DNA from 3 places in the Arthrobacter sp. P1_C12_2 genome. Region 2 is predicted to be linked to each of the others. Evidence: riboswitches for the same ligand, from Rfam matches in the RefSeq annotation. Region 2 holds a riboswitch; each other region holds the start of a gene.
What was found. A riboswitch is a leader RNA that binds a small molecule or an ion and turns the genes downstream of it on or off. The one in region 2 is predicted to bind glycine.
Positions count from the first base shown of each region.

Region 1: it holds a riboswitch for glycine, as region 2 does, so the genes downstream of both, AC1DZQ_RS22030 (hypothetical protein) here and gcvP (aminomethyl-transferring glycine dehydrogenase) in region 2, are expected to answer to the same signal.
Region 3: it holds a riboswitch for glycine, as region 2 does, so the genes downstream of both, gcvP (aminomethyl-transferring glycine dehydrogenase) here and gcvP (aminomethyl-transferring glycine dehydrogenase) in region 2, are expected to answer to the same signal.

Region 1 covers NZ_JBFUAF010000035.1:11,892-15,132, reverse strand. The annotation lists partial or broken gene AC1DZQ_RS22040 (serine dehydratase beta chain) at 1-270, opposite strand, end outside; partial or broken gene AC1DZQ_RS22035 (serine hydroxymethyltransferase) at 510-920, opposite strand; partial or broken gene AC1DZQ_RS22030 (hypothetical protein) at 913-1,164, opposite strand; glycine riboswitch at 1,321-1,418, opposite strand; gene AC1DZQ_RS22025 (methylenetetrahydrofolate reductase) at 1,714-2,517, shown strand; gene AC1DZQ_RS22020 (hypothetical protein) at 2,552-2,929, opposite strand; tRNA gene AC1DZQ_RS22015 (tRNA-Thr) at 3,145-3,221, opposite strand.
Region 2 covers NZ_JBFUAF010000041.1:3,901-7,141, forward strand. The annotation lists gene gcvP (aminomethyl-transferring glycine dehydrogenase) at 1-1,504, opposite strand, end outside; glycine riboswitch at 1,544-1,659, opposite strand; glycine riboswitch at 1,661-1,759, opposite strand; gene AC1DZQ_RS22350 (TetR/AcrR family transcriptional regulator) at 1,870-2,409, opposite strand; gene AC1DZQ_RS22355 (MFS transporter) at 2,477-3,241, shown strand, end outside.
Region 3 covers NZ_JBFUAF010000001.1:287,544-290,784, forward strand. The annotation lists gene gcvP (aminomethyl-transferring glycine dehydrogenase) at 1-1,598, opposite strand, end outside; glycine riboswitch at 1,651-1,759, opposite strand; glycine riboswitch at 1,761-1,858, opposite strand; gene AC1DZQ_RS01390 (hypothetical protein) at 2,003-2,212, opposite strand; gene AC1DZQ_RS01395 (hypothetical protein) at 2,682-3,062, opposite strand.

The sequences.
Region 1 (3,241 bases), on a different contig from region 2:
CGCGGCGAGCCGGTCCTCGACTTCCTCGGGCAGGATCTGCTCGGGGTGGAAGCCCTCGAGCCCGAGCAGGATGGCCGTCATGGTGCCGTGGCCGTGGCCGGTGGCGGCGAGGGAGCCGTAGAGGTCCACCCGGAGCGAGGCGACCTTCTCCAGGTCCCCGGAGGCTTTGAGTTCCTCGGCGAAGACCGCGGCGGCCCGCATGGGGCCCACGGTGTGCGAGCTGGATGGCCCTATTCCGATGGAAAAGAGGTCAAAGACTCCAACAGCCATTGTCCGTTCCTAACTAGGTCTTGCTGTGGCCCGGCAGAGGGTCTTGCCGGAAGGCGGTCCGGCCGCCGGTAGGCGGCCAATCCCGCCGGTAGGCGGCCAATTCCGCCGGTTGGCGGCACTGCCGCCGGATGCACGACGCCGGGCGGCGGCTGGTGCGGCAACCCGGCGTCGTGATCTGTACTGCGTTAGTTCTGTACTGCTGCTAGTTCTGTACTGCTGCTACTTCAGTCTTACGTCGCTTAGGCGAGGTTATCAACCGAGGGGTAAAGCGGGTGGGCGGCGGCGAGGGCCTCCACCCGGGAACGCAGGCCGGACCGGTCCGCACCGGCGTCGGCGATCAACGCCTCGGCGATGATGTCGGCAACCTCGGTGAAGGCCGCCTCGCCGAAGCCGCGGGTCGCGAGGGCCGGGGTTCCGATCCGCAGCCCCGAGGTGACCATCGGCGGGCGCGGATCGAACGGGACGGCGTTGCGGTTCACGGTGATGTCGATCGCCGCGAGCCGGTCCTCGGCCTCCTGCCCGTTGAGCTCACACTCGCGCAAATCCACCAGGACCAGGTGCACGTCGGTGCCGCCGGAGATCACGTTGATCCCGTTGGCGGTGACGTCCGGCTGGACCAGGCGCTCGGCGAGGATCCGGGCGCCGGCCAGTCATCTGCACGGCCATCCTGTTCTTGGACGCCAGGCGGCGCAGCTCCGCCAGTACCTCGACCTCGCTCAACGCGCTGTCCAGGTTGAGCGGGCTTTCCTGACGGATGGAGTCGGGCACAGCGGTGTCCACAAGGCCATCAACGCTGTCGTAGCCGATCGCCTTGAGCATGGTGTCGATGTCGGCCTGGCGGCGCGCGCCGATGTGCCGGTCAACGAAGGCAGAGGGATTGGACTGAACGGTCATAGGGAACTCCAGGGTCTGGCCGGCCCGCAGGACACGGCTATGGATCGGGTTCCTCCCCGCTCTGTCGTGGACCTGAGAGATTCCGCAGACAGGGTCTGCTTGCACCGTCGGTGAGCTTGCCCTCCTGGTGAAGAGCGAGCTGCTTTCCAGAGTTGCCTCGTAGCGGCGGTACGTGGGCCTGAGAGATTCCCGGGGAGGACTTGCTCCTACGGCGCCCGCATCATTTGCTTGCGGGACTCTCCCGCCGCAGATCAAAAGCGTGTCGCTTGCGCCGTGACCGGGGTCCCAGCGGTGTTGCCATTCATCATCCAGCAGGGCCGGAACGGCTGGCTACAACAACCTGCTTAATTTTGTCGATGCCCTTTATCCATATGTATGAAAGCCGCCCCGGTGCGCGGACTTTATACGAATGTCTATACTCGCTGGCAAGACCGCACCGTTCATTCGTAGACGGGACCGGGGCCAAGCCCTGACTATTAAATGGCCCGAAAACACCCGCCCCCTGGCCCAGAAGGAGCTCTACTGTGACACTGGCACAGAGGATCAAAGATGTTCCATACACGACTTGAAATCATTCCTTCCGAGGGAATCGTCGAAAAAATCCAGACGGCAGTGCCGCTGACCACGACGCTCACCATCACGTGCCTGCCCCACCACGGGATCGGACGGACCATGCGCACGGCCGTCCAGCTCAGCCTGCTGGGCTACACCGTGGTCCCGCACCTCGCAGCCCGGAGCCTGGAGGACCGCTCCCAGCTGGCCGGCATCATCCGGGACTGTGGTGTGGCCGGCATCTCGGAAATGTTCGCGGTAGGCGGTGACGCCCCGCAGCCTGCGGGTCCCTACGCGAATGGCGGCGAGCTGCTGCGCGAGATCGCGGAAATCAGCGGCGGCCAGATGGCCGTTGGGATCGCCGGATACCCGGAGGGCCACCCCGGCATCGGCACTCTGCAGCTGCTCGAATCGCTATTGGCCAAGCAGGAACTTGCCTCCAGCGTCGTCACCCAGATGTGCTTCTCGGCGGACAGGATCCACAGCTATGCGGCGATGCTGCGCCGCGAGGGGGTCACGCTTCCGGTCCTGGCCGGGGTTGCCGGCGCCGTGCAACGAACCAGGCTGATCGCACTGGCAACGAAAATCGGCGTCGGAACGTCCCTGCGGTTCGTGAGCCGGACCGGACCGCTCGCCCGCCGCCTCCTGGGCGGCGAACGCTACTCTCCCGGCGCTCTCATCGACGAGCTGGCCGCGCAGCCCGTCATCGACGGCATCCATCTCTACAGCTTCAATTGCTTTGAAGCGCTCCCCTCCGACGTGGCCGGCCGCCGTCTTCGTTCCACTCAAGTGACCGGATGAACGCCATCTACGGCAACGGGCCGGCGGGCGGGGCTCAGGACCTGATGCGGTGCGTCCCGACGACGACGCCGCCGATAACCCCGGCCACTCCCAGCGGGACTGCGGCTAGCGCAGCGATGTGCGGCAGCAGGCTGTCGCCGACGACCAGATTCAGTCCCCCAATGACCACGGCCGGGACCGCCACCATGACAGTGACCCACAAGGGATCGCCCCGATACCTCGACCAGCCGGCGGCCGCCAGACCAAGGACGGCCCCGGCCAGGATGAGCGTGTTGCCGAGTCGGTCCCGCGCAAAGGCATTCGTGACGGACCCGAAGTAGAATTTCTGGCCCAGACCCAGGCAAAGCAGGATGAGGCCCACGGCCGCGACCACGGCCCACGCTGTCCGGGCCGGAACGGACGAACTCTGCATCAGCCCTCCTGCTGTCCTGTGGTGAACCGGAATGTTGTAACCGGATCGTACGCCACGACGCGTGGGCCAGGGTGGATGGGGGTCGGACGCCTGTGCGACCGGGAGCCAATCCGCTACTTCCTTGGCTGGACATGTTGTCCAACCAAGCATCGCCCCGTTTTCGGGCATGAGAAAACCCCTCCTCCCCGGCGGAATCACCGGGAAGGAGGGGTTCGTGGGGCCCCCTGTCGGATTCGAACCGACGACCCCCGCTTTACAAGAGCGGTGCTCTGGCCAACTGAGCTAAGGAGGCATTCCTGCAACCCGACACAT
Region 2 (3,241 bases):
GGATCATGGTCCGGTCCAGGGCCAGGTCACGGTCTGAGAGGCGGCGGATGTAGCGCAGCAGCTGGGTCTCGGAACGGTGCGTGTTGAACACCGGGTGCTGCAGGTAGTCGGAGGTGCGCTCGACGGCGGGGTCCAGGCCGAACCCTTCAGCCGTGTCGGTCACCGACGCGCCGAAAGCGGCGATGACGTCGGCGACGATGTCCACTGTCGTGGCCTCATCGGCGGAGATGCCGACGGTGTCGCCGTCGATGGCGCGCAGGTTGACGCCCTTGGCGTCGGCGGCCGCGATGATCTCGGCTGCCCGGCCCGGCACGGAGACGGTGATGGTGTCGAAGAAGGAGGTGTGCAGCACGTCCAAACCTGCGGCCTTCAGGGAAGCTGCGATGGTCTTGGCGTGGACGTGGACCGACTGGGCGATTGCCTTCAGCCCGTCGGGGCCGTGGTAGACGGCGTAGAAGGAAGCCACGATGGCCAGCAGGGCCTGGGCGGTGCAGATGTTGGAGGTGGCCTTCTCACGGCGGATGTGCTGCTCGCGGGTCTGCAGGGCCAGGCGGTAGGCCGGGACGCCGGCGTTGTCCTTGGAGACACCCACGAGGCGGCCGGGCATGGAGCGCTCAAGGCCCTTCTGCACGGCCATGTAGGCCGCGTGCGGGCCGCCGAAGAACAGCGGCACGCCGAAGCGCTGGGCGGAGCCGACGGCGATGTCAGCACCCTGCTCGCCCGGGGACGTGATGAGCGTCAGGGAGAGGAGGTCGGCGGCGACGGTGACGAGGGCGCCGCGTTCCTTGGCGTCGGCGATCACGGCGGTGTGGTCGAACACGCGGCCGGAAACGCCCGGCTGCTGCAGGACGATGCCGTTGATGACGCCCTCGGGCAGGCCCTTGGAGAGGTCGGCGACCTCGACCTCGAAGCCGAGGGCTTCGGCGCGGCCTTTGACGATCGCGATGGTCTGCGGGAGGCAGTCGGCGTCGAGGACGGTCTTGCCGTCGTGGGCCGTCTTGTTCTTGTTGGCGCGGCGCATCATCAGAACGGCCTCGGCGACGGCAGTGGCTTCGTCCAGCAGCGAGGCGTTGGCGATCGGCAGGCCGACCAGGTCCTGGACCATGGTCTGGAAGTTCAGCAGCGCCTCGAGCCGGCCCTGGGAGATCTCCGGCTGGTAGGGCGTGTACGCGGTGTACCAGGCCGGGGCTTCGAGGATGTTGCGGCGGATCACCGGCGGGGTGAGCGTGTCGTAGTAGCCCTGGCCGATCATCTGCACGGCGGTCTTGTTCTTCGAGGCCAGCTTGCGTAGCTCGGCGAGGACTTCCACTTCGCTGAGGGCCGCGGCGAGCGCAAGGTCGGCGTCCTGACGGATGTCCTTCGGAACGGCGGTGTCCACCAGGGCGTCGACGGTGTCGTAGCCGACAGCCTTCAGCATGGCGTCGACGTCGGCCTGGCGGCGGGCGCCAATGTGCCGGTCAACGAAGGACGTGGAGGCTGGGGTAACAGTCACAAGGAACTCCATAACTCAGGCGGCGCAGGGTACGCCACATTGATTTGGGTTCCTCCCCGCTCTGTATTGGACCTGAGAGTTTCCGCGCAGCCTGCGATTCAGGGACTCCGCTTGCACCGTCGGTGAGCACGGCACGTCCGGGACACGCCTGCTACTTTCCAGAGTTGCCTTGCCGCGGCGGTACATGGGCCTGAGAGATTCCTGGGGAGGATTTGCTCCTACGGCGCCTGCTTGTACCTACTTGCAGGGCTCTCCCGCCGCAGATCAAAGGCGTATTCAATTGGGGGTGACAACAGTCACAGCTCTTATTGTCCTACGCCGGGCGCGCGTCCGCAAACTCCCTCCCGGCGGTGGACCCAGGTTACGGGCGGCGGGCGTCAGCCGCGCAGGCGCTCGACGGCGGCCAGGAGGCTCCGGACATCCGCCTCAACCTCCGGCAGCGGCCCGCCGGGCCCCCGGGCCAGCATGGCGTTGAAATACAGTCCGTCCCCCATGTACAGGACGGCCTTCGCCATGGCGGGTCCGACGTCGGCCGCCAACAGTTCCAGCCAGCTCGCCTGGGCGGCGGCGAAGCGGCGGAGGGTCTCCCCGTGCGCCACCTCGGCGAGCCGCGTTGCCGCCACGAAAACCCGGTCCATGGGGGTATCCGCCCACACCGAGGACTTGATGAAGTAGGCGGCCGCCCCTTCGGGGGCCTCCCCCATGGCAGCAACATCCGCAGCCAGATGCCGGTCCAGCCGTTCGAGCAGGACCGCGATCATCGCCTCCTTGGTCGGGAAGTGGTAGAGCAGGCCGCCCTTGGAAACGCCGGCCCGGCGCGCGACGGCGTCCAGTGTGGCAGCGCGTTCACCGACTTCGATGAGCAGAGATTCGAAGGCATCGAGGACGGCCTCGCGGGCGACGGGTTTCCTGGGCATGCCTCCCATCATGCCTGTCCTGTCGCGCATTTCTTAACTGTACCGTCCAGACGGTATAGTTACGTTGATGAGCATTCCATCGATCACCGCAGCCACCAGCACTACGGCAGCCACCGACCCCCGGGCACCGTGGCGTGACTGGGTGGCGCTTGCCCTGCTGATGTTCCCCGTCCTGCTCGTGGCCGTGGACAACACGGCCCTGACGTTCGCCCTGCCGGCCATCGCCAGCAGCCTGGCCGCCTCCGGCGTCGAACTGCTCTGGATCGTCGATGCCTATCCCCTGGTCCTGGCCGGACTCCTGGTCGCGATGGGCAGCCTGGGCGACAGGATCGGCCGGCGCCGGCTGCTCTTCGTCGGCAGCGCGGGCTTTGCCGCGGTTTCGGCCGTGACGGCGTTCGCGCCGAGCGCCGAATGGCTGATCGCCGGCCGCGCCGGGCTTGGCCTGTTCGGCGCCATGCTCATGCCGTCCACGCTGTCGCTGATCCGGAACATTTTTCCGCAGCCCAACCGGCGCAGGCTCGCGGTGGCGATCTGGGCCGCTGGCTTCTCCGGCGGCGCCGCCCTGGGCCCGATTGCCGGCGGCTGGCTGGTGGAACATTTCTGGTGGGGCGCCGTCCTCCTGATCGCGGTGCCGATCATCCTGCCCCTGCTGCTGCTCGGCCCTGCACTGATCCCGGAATCCCGCGACCCGAAGCCGGGCCGCGTGGACGTGCCGAGCATGGTCTTGTCCCTGCTGGTCATGGTGCCCGTGGTCTACGGGATCAAGACCCTCGCCACCCACGGGCCTGCCCCGGAGGCCTTCGCGAGCATCGGTGCCGGCCTGCTCATGGGT
Region 3 (3,241 bases), on a different contig from region 2:
TCGGTCTGGGAGTCCGGCGCGAACGGGTGGATGGACGCGAACTCCGGCCAGGAGATGGCTTCCATCTCGGCCGTGGCGTTCAGCTTCATGGTGCAGGAGCCCAGCGGGATCATGGTGCGGTCCAGGGCGAGGTCCCGGTCCGAGAGCTTGCGGATGTAGCGCAGCAGCTGGGTTTCGGAGCGGTGCGTGTTGAAGACCGGGTGCTGCAGGAAGTCGGAGGTGCGCAGCACCGTCTCGGGCAGCTCGAAGCCCTTGGCCTCCACCAGTGGACCGGCGCCAAAGGCGACGACGACCGCGGAGAGGACCTCCGGCGTCGTGGTTTCATCGACGGACACGCCAACTGTGTCCGCGTCGATGAGCCGCAGGTTGATGCCCCGGGCCTCGGCGGCGGCGATGACCTTGGCGGCCTTGCCGGGCACACGGACCGTGAGGGTGTCGAAGAAGGAGTCGCTCGCCAGTTCGCGGCCGACGATCTTCAGCGTGGCGGCGAGGGCGCGGGTGTTGTTGTGGACGGTCTCGGCGATGGCCTTCAGTCCGTCAGGGCCGTGGTAGACGGCGTAGAAGGAGGACACGATGGCCAGCAATGCCTGCGCGGTGCAGATGTTGGACGTGGCCTTCTCGCGCCGGATGTGCTGTTCGCGGGTCTGCAGGGCCAGCCTGTAGGCCGGGACGCCGGCGTTGTCCTTGGAGACGCCGACGATGCGGCCGGGGAGCGTGCGTTCCATGCCCTCGCGCACCGCCATGTAGGCCGCGTGTGGGCCGCCGAAGAACAGCGGCACGCCCAGGCGCTGGGTGGAGCCGACGGCGATATCCGCACCCTGCTCGCCCGGAGGGGTGATCAGGGTGAGGGCAAGCAGGTCGGCGGCGACGGTGACCAGTGCGCCGCGTTCCTTGGCCTCGGCGATCACGCCGGACTGGTCCCACACCCGGCCGGAGACGCCCGGCTGCTGCAGGACGAGACCGTTGATGTCGCCGTCGGGCAGACCGGCGGAGAGGTCGGCGACCTGCACCTCGAAGCCCAGCGCTGCGGCACGGCCCTTGACGATCGCGATGGTCTGCGGGAGGCAGTCGGCGTCGAGGACGGTCTTGGCCCCGGCAGCGGACTTGTTTTTGTTGGCGCGGCGCATGAGAAGCACCGCCTCGGCGACGGCGGTGGCCTCGTCGAGCAGCGAGGCGTTGGCGACCGGGAGCGCGGTGAGGTCCTGGACCATGGTCTGGAAGTTCAGCAGCGCCTCGAGCCGGCCCTGGGAGATTTCCGGCTGGTAGGGCGTGTAGGCGGTGTACCAGGCCGGGGCTTCGAGGATGTTGCGGCGGATCACCGGCGGGGTGACGGTGTCGTAGTAGCCCTGGCCGATCATCTGCACGGCGGTCTTGTTCTTGGAGGCGAGCTTGCGCAGTTCGGCCAGCACCTGGACTTCGCTGAGGGCGCTGTCCAGGGTGAGGGGCTTTTCCTGGCGGATGGAATCGGGGACCGCGTTGTCAACGAGGCCGTCAACGCTGTCGTAGCCGACAGCCTTGAGCATGGTGTCGATGTCGGTCTGGCGGCGGGCGCCGATGTGGCGGTCTGCGAAGGTGGACGGGGACGATTGAACCGTCATGAGAGGAACTCCATAATTCAGGTGGCATCAAAACGCCACGATGATTCGGGTTCCTCCCCGCTCTGTATTGGACCTGAGAGTTTCCGTTTTGCCCTGCTGTTCAGCAGCGCGCCACTTGCACCGTCGGTGAGCCCGGTTGCCCGGACTGCTTTCCAGAGTTGCCTTGCCGCGGCGGTACGTGGGCCTGAGAGATTCCTGGGGAGGATTTGCTCCTACGGCGCCTGCTGAACGTACCGGCAGGACTCTCCCGCCGCAGATCATAAGCTGTGCCACTGGTCGGTGACACAGCTCACAATTTATCTGGTTGCCGGGCAGGATGCAAAATTTATTTCAATTGAGTCGCTGTTCCCGCGGACGACGGCGGGACTCCCCGCCGTCGTCCGCTGGCGTTTAGTGCCGCTCCCCTACAGTGCGGACCAGCCGCCGTCGGAGGCGAGGATGGCGCCGTTGACGTTGGTTCCGTCGTCGCTGAGCAGGAAGGTGATGGAGGCGGCGAGCTGCGCCGCGGCGGGCGTGGGACGGTGGCCTGCATCAGCGGGCCGAGGCGTTCGGCCGCGCTGGGATCCCCTGGTGGTCACGATGTTGGTGAGGGTGGGGCCAGGCGCCGCAGTCATCGCCCTCAAGGCCGGGGCCCCGCACCACATGAACCAAGAACAGCTCGCCGCAACGGTCCACCGTTCAAAGCCAGACCCTAGGCCGCGTCCTGACCCGGCTGGAGGCTGGAGGCTTCGTCACGAGGAAACGCAACCCACATGGCCGCCGCCAGTTCCAGGTTGAGGTAACCGACCCTCAGAGCAGCCCGCAAGGCGGAAAGCGCCGCCGTTGCAGCAGACTTCGACGGATGGGAACTTCCTCGGGAACATCTCTCCCGTTTCGTGAATATCTTCCGAGATCCCCGACAAGCGCGAGGTCCGAGCCGTAGCTAATTCGACACACTGTCCGGGCGGACGCCCTTGCGGATCTGTGGCGGGCAGGACGCGGGGCCCGCCGTCGTCCGGTGTGAGGACAACAACGAGCGGGACGGCGGGAAATCGTCCCGCCCTCCCGTTGATTCCTGCTCCCGAGACTCTCAGAAGTGTCCGGTCACCAGGTGCCCGAGCCGTGGTGGCGCTTGTTGTGGTCATGCCGGTGACCGTTATGGTCCCAGAACCCATCCTTGTCGTGACGGCAGCCGTCCCGTCCCGTCCATGAGCCGTTGTGGTCGTTGTCGTCACGCCAATTCCCGTTGTCGTCGCGCCAGCCCCACCCGTCAGAGTGGTCGTGCCAGCGGCTATCGCCGTCCCACCAGCCACGTCCGGCATCGTGCCGGTTGTTGTCCCGCATCTGATGCCGGTGCTCGAACGAAGATTGGTTCCAGGAAACGGTGGAGGTTGTAACGGCAGCACTGGCAGGCACGGCGCTGGCGCCCAGGCCCAACGCGGCCGTCGCAGCAGTTGTTCCGATGATGCGCATAGCCTTGTTCATGAACTTGGTCCTTCGAAGGGGTCGACGTTTCCGCTTCTCCCACCGATGCACTCCAGAAATGGCGTCGGCAGGATCCGCATCCCTGGACGCGATCCTGGGCAGGGAACCGGGACGTCGGCTTGATAGTCAGTGGAATTGTCCGCCCGGGATCGAGACCGGCGGTCATCGGTCCGCGTCTA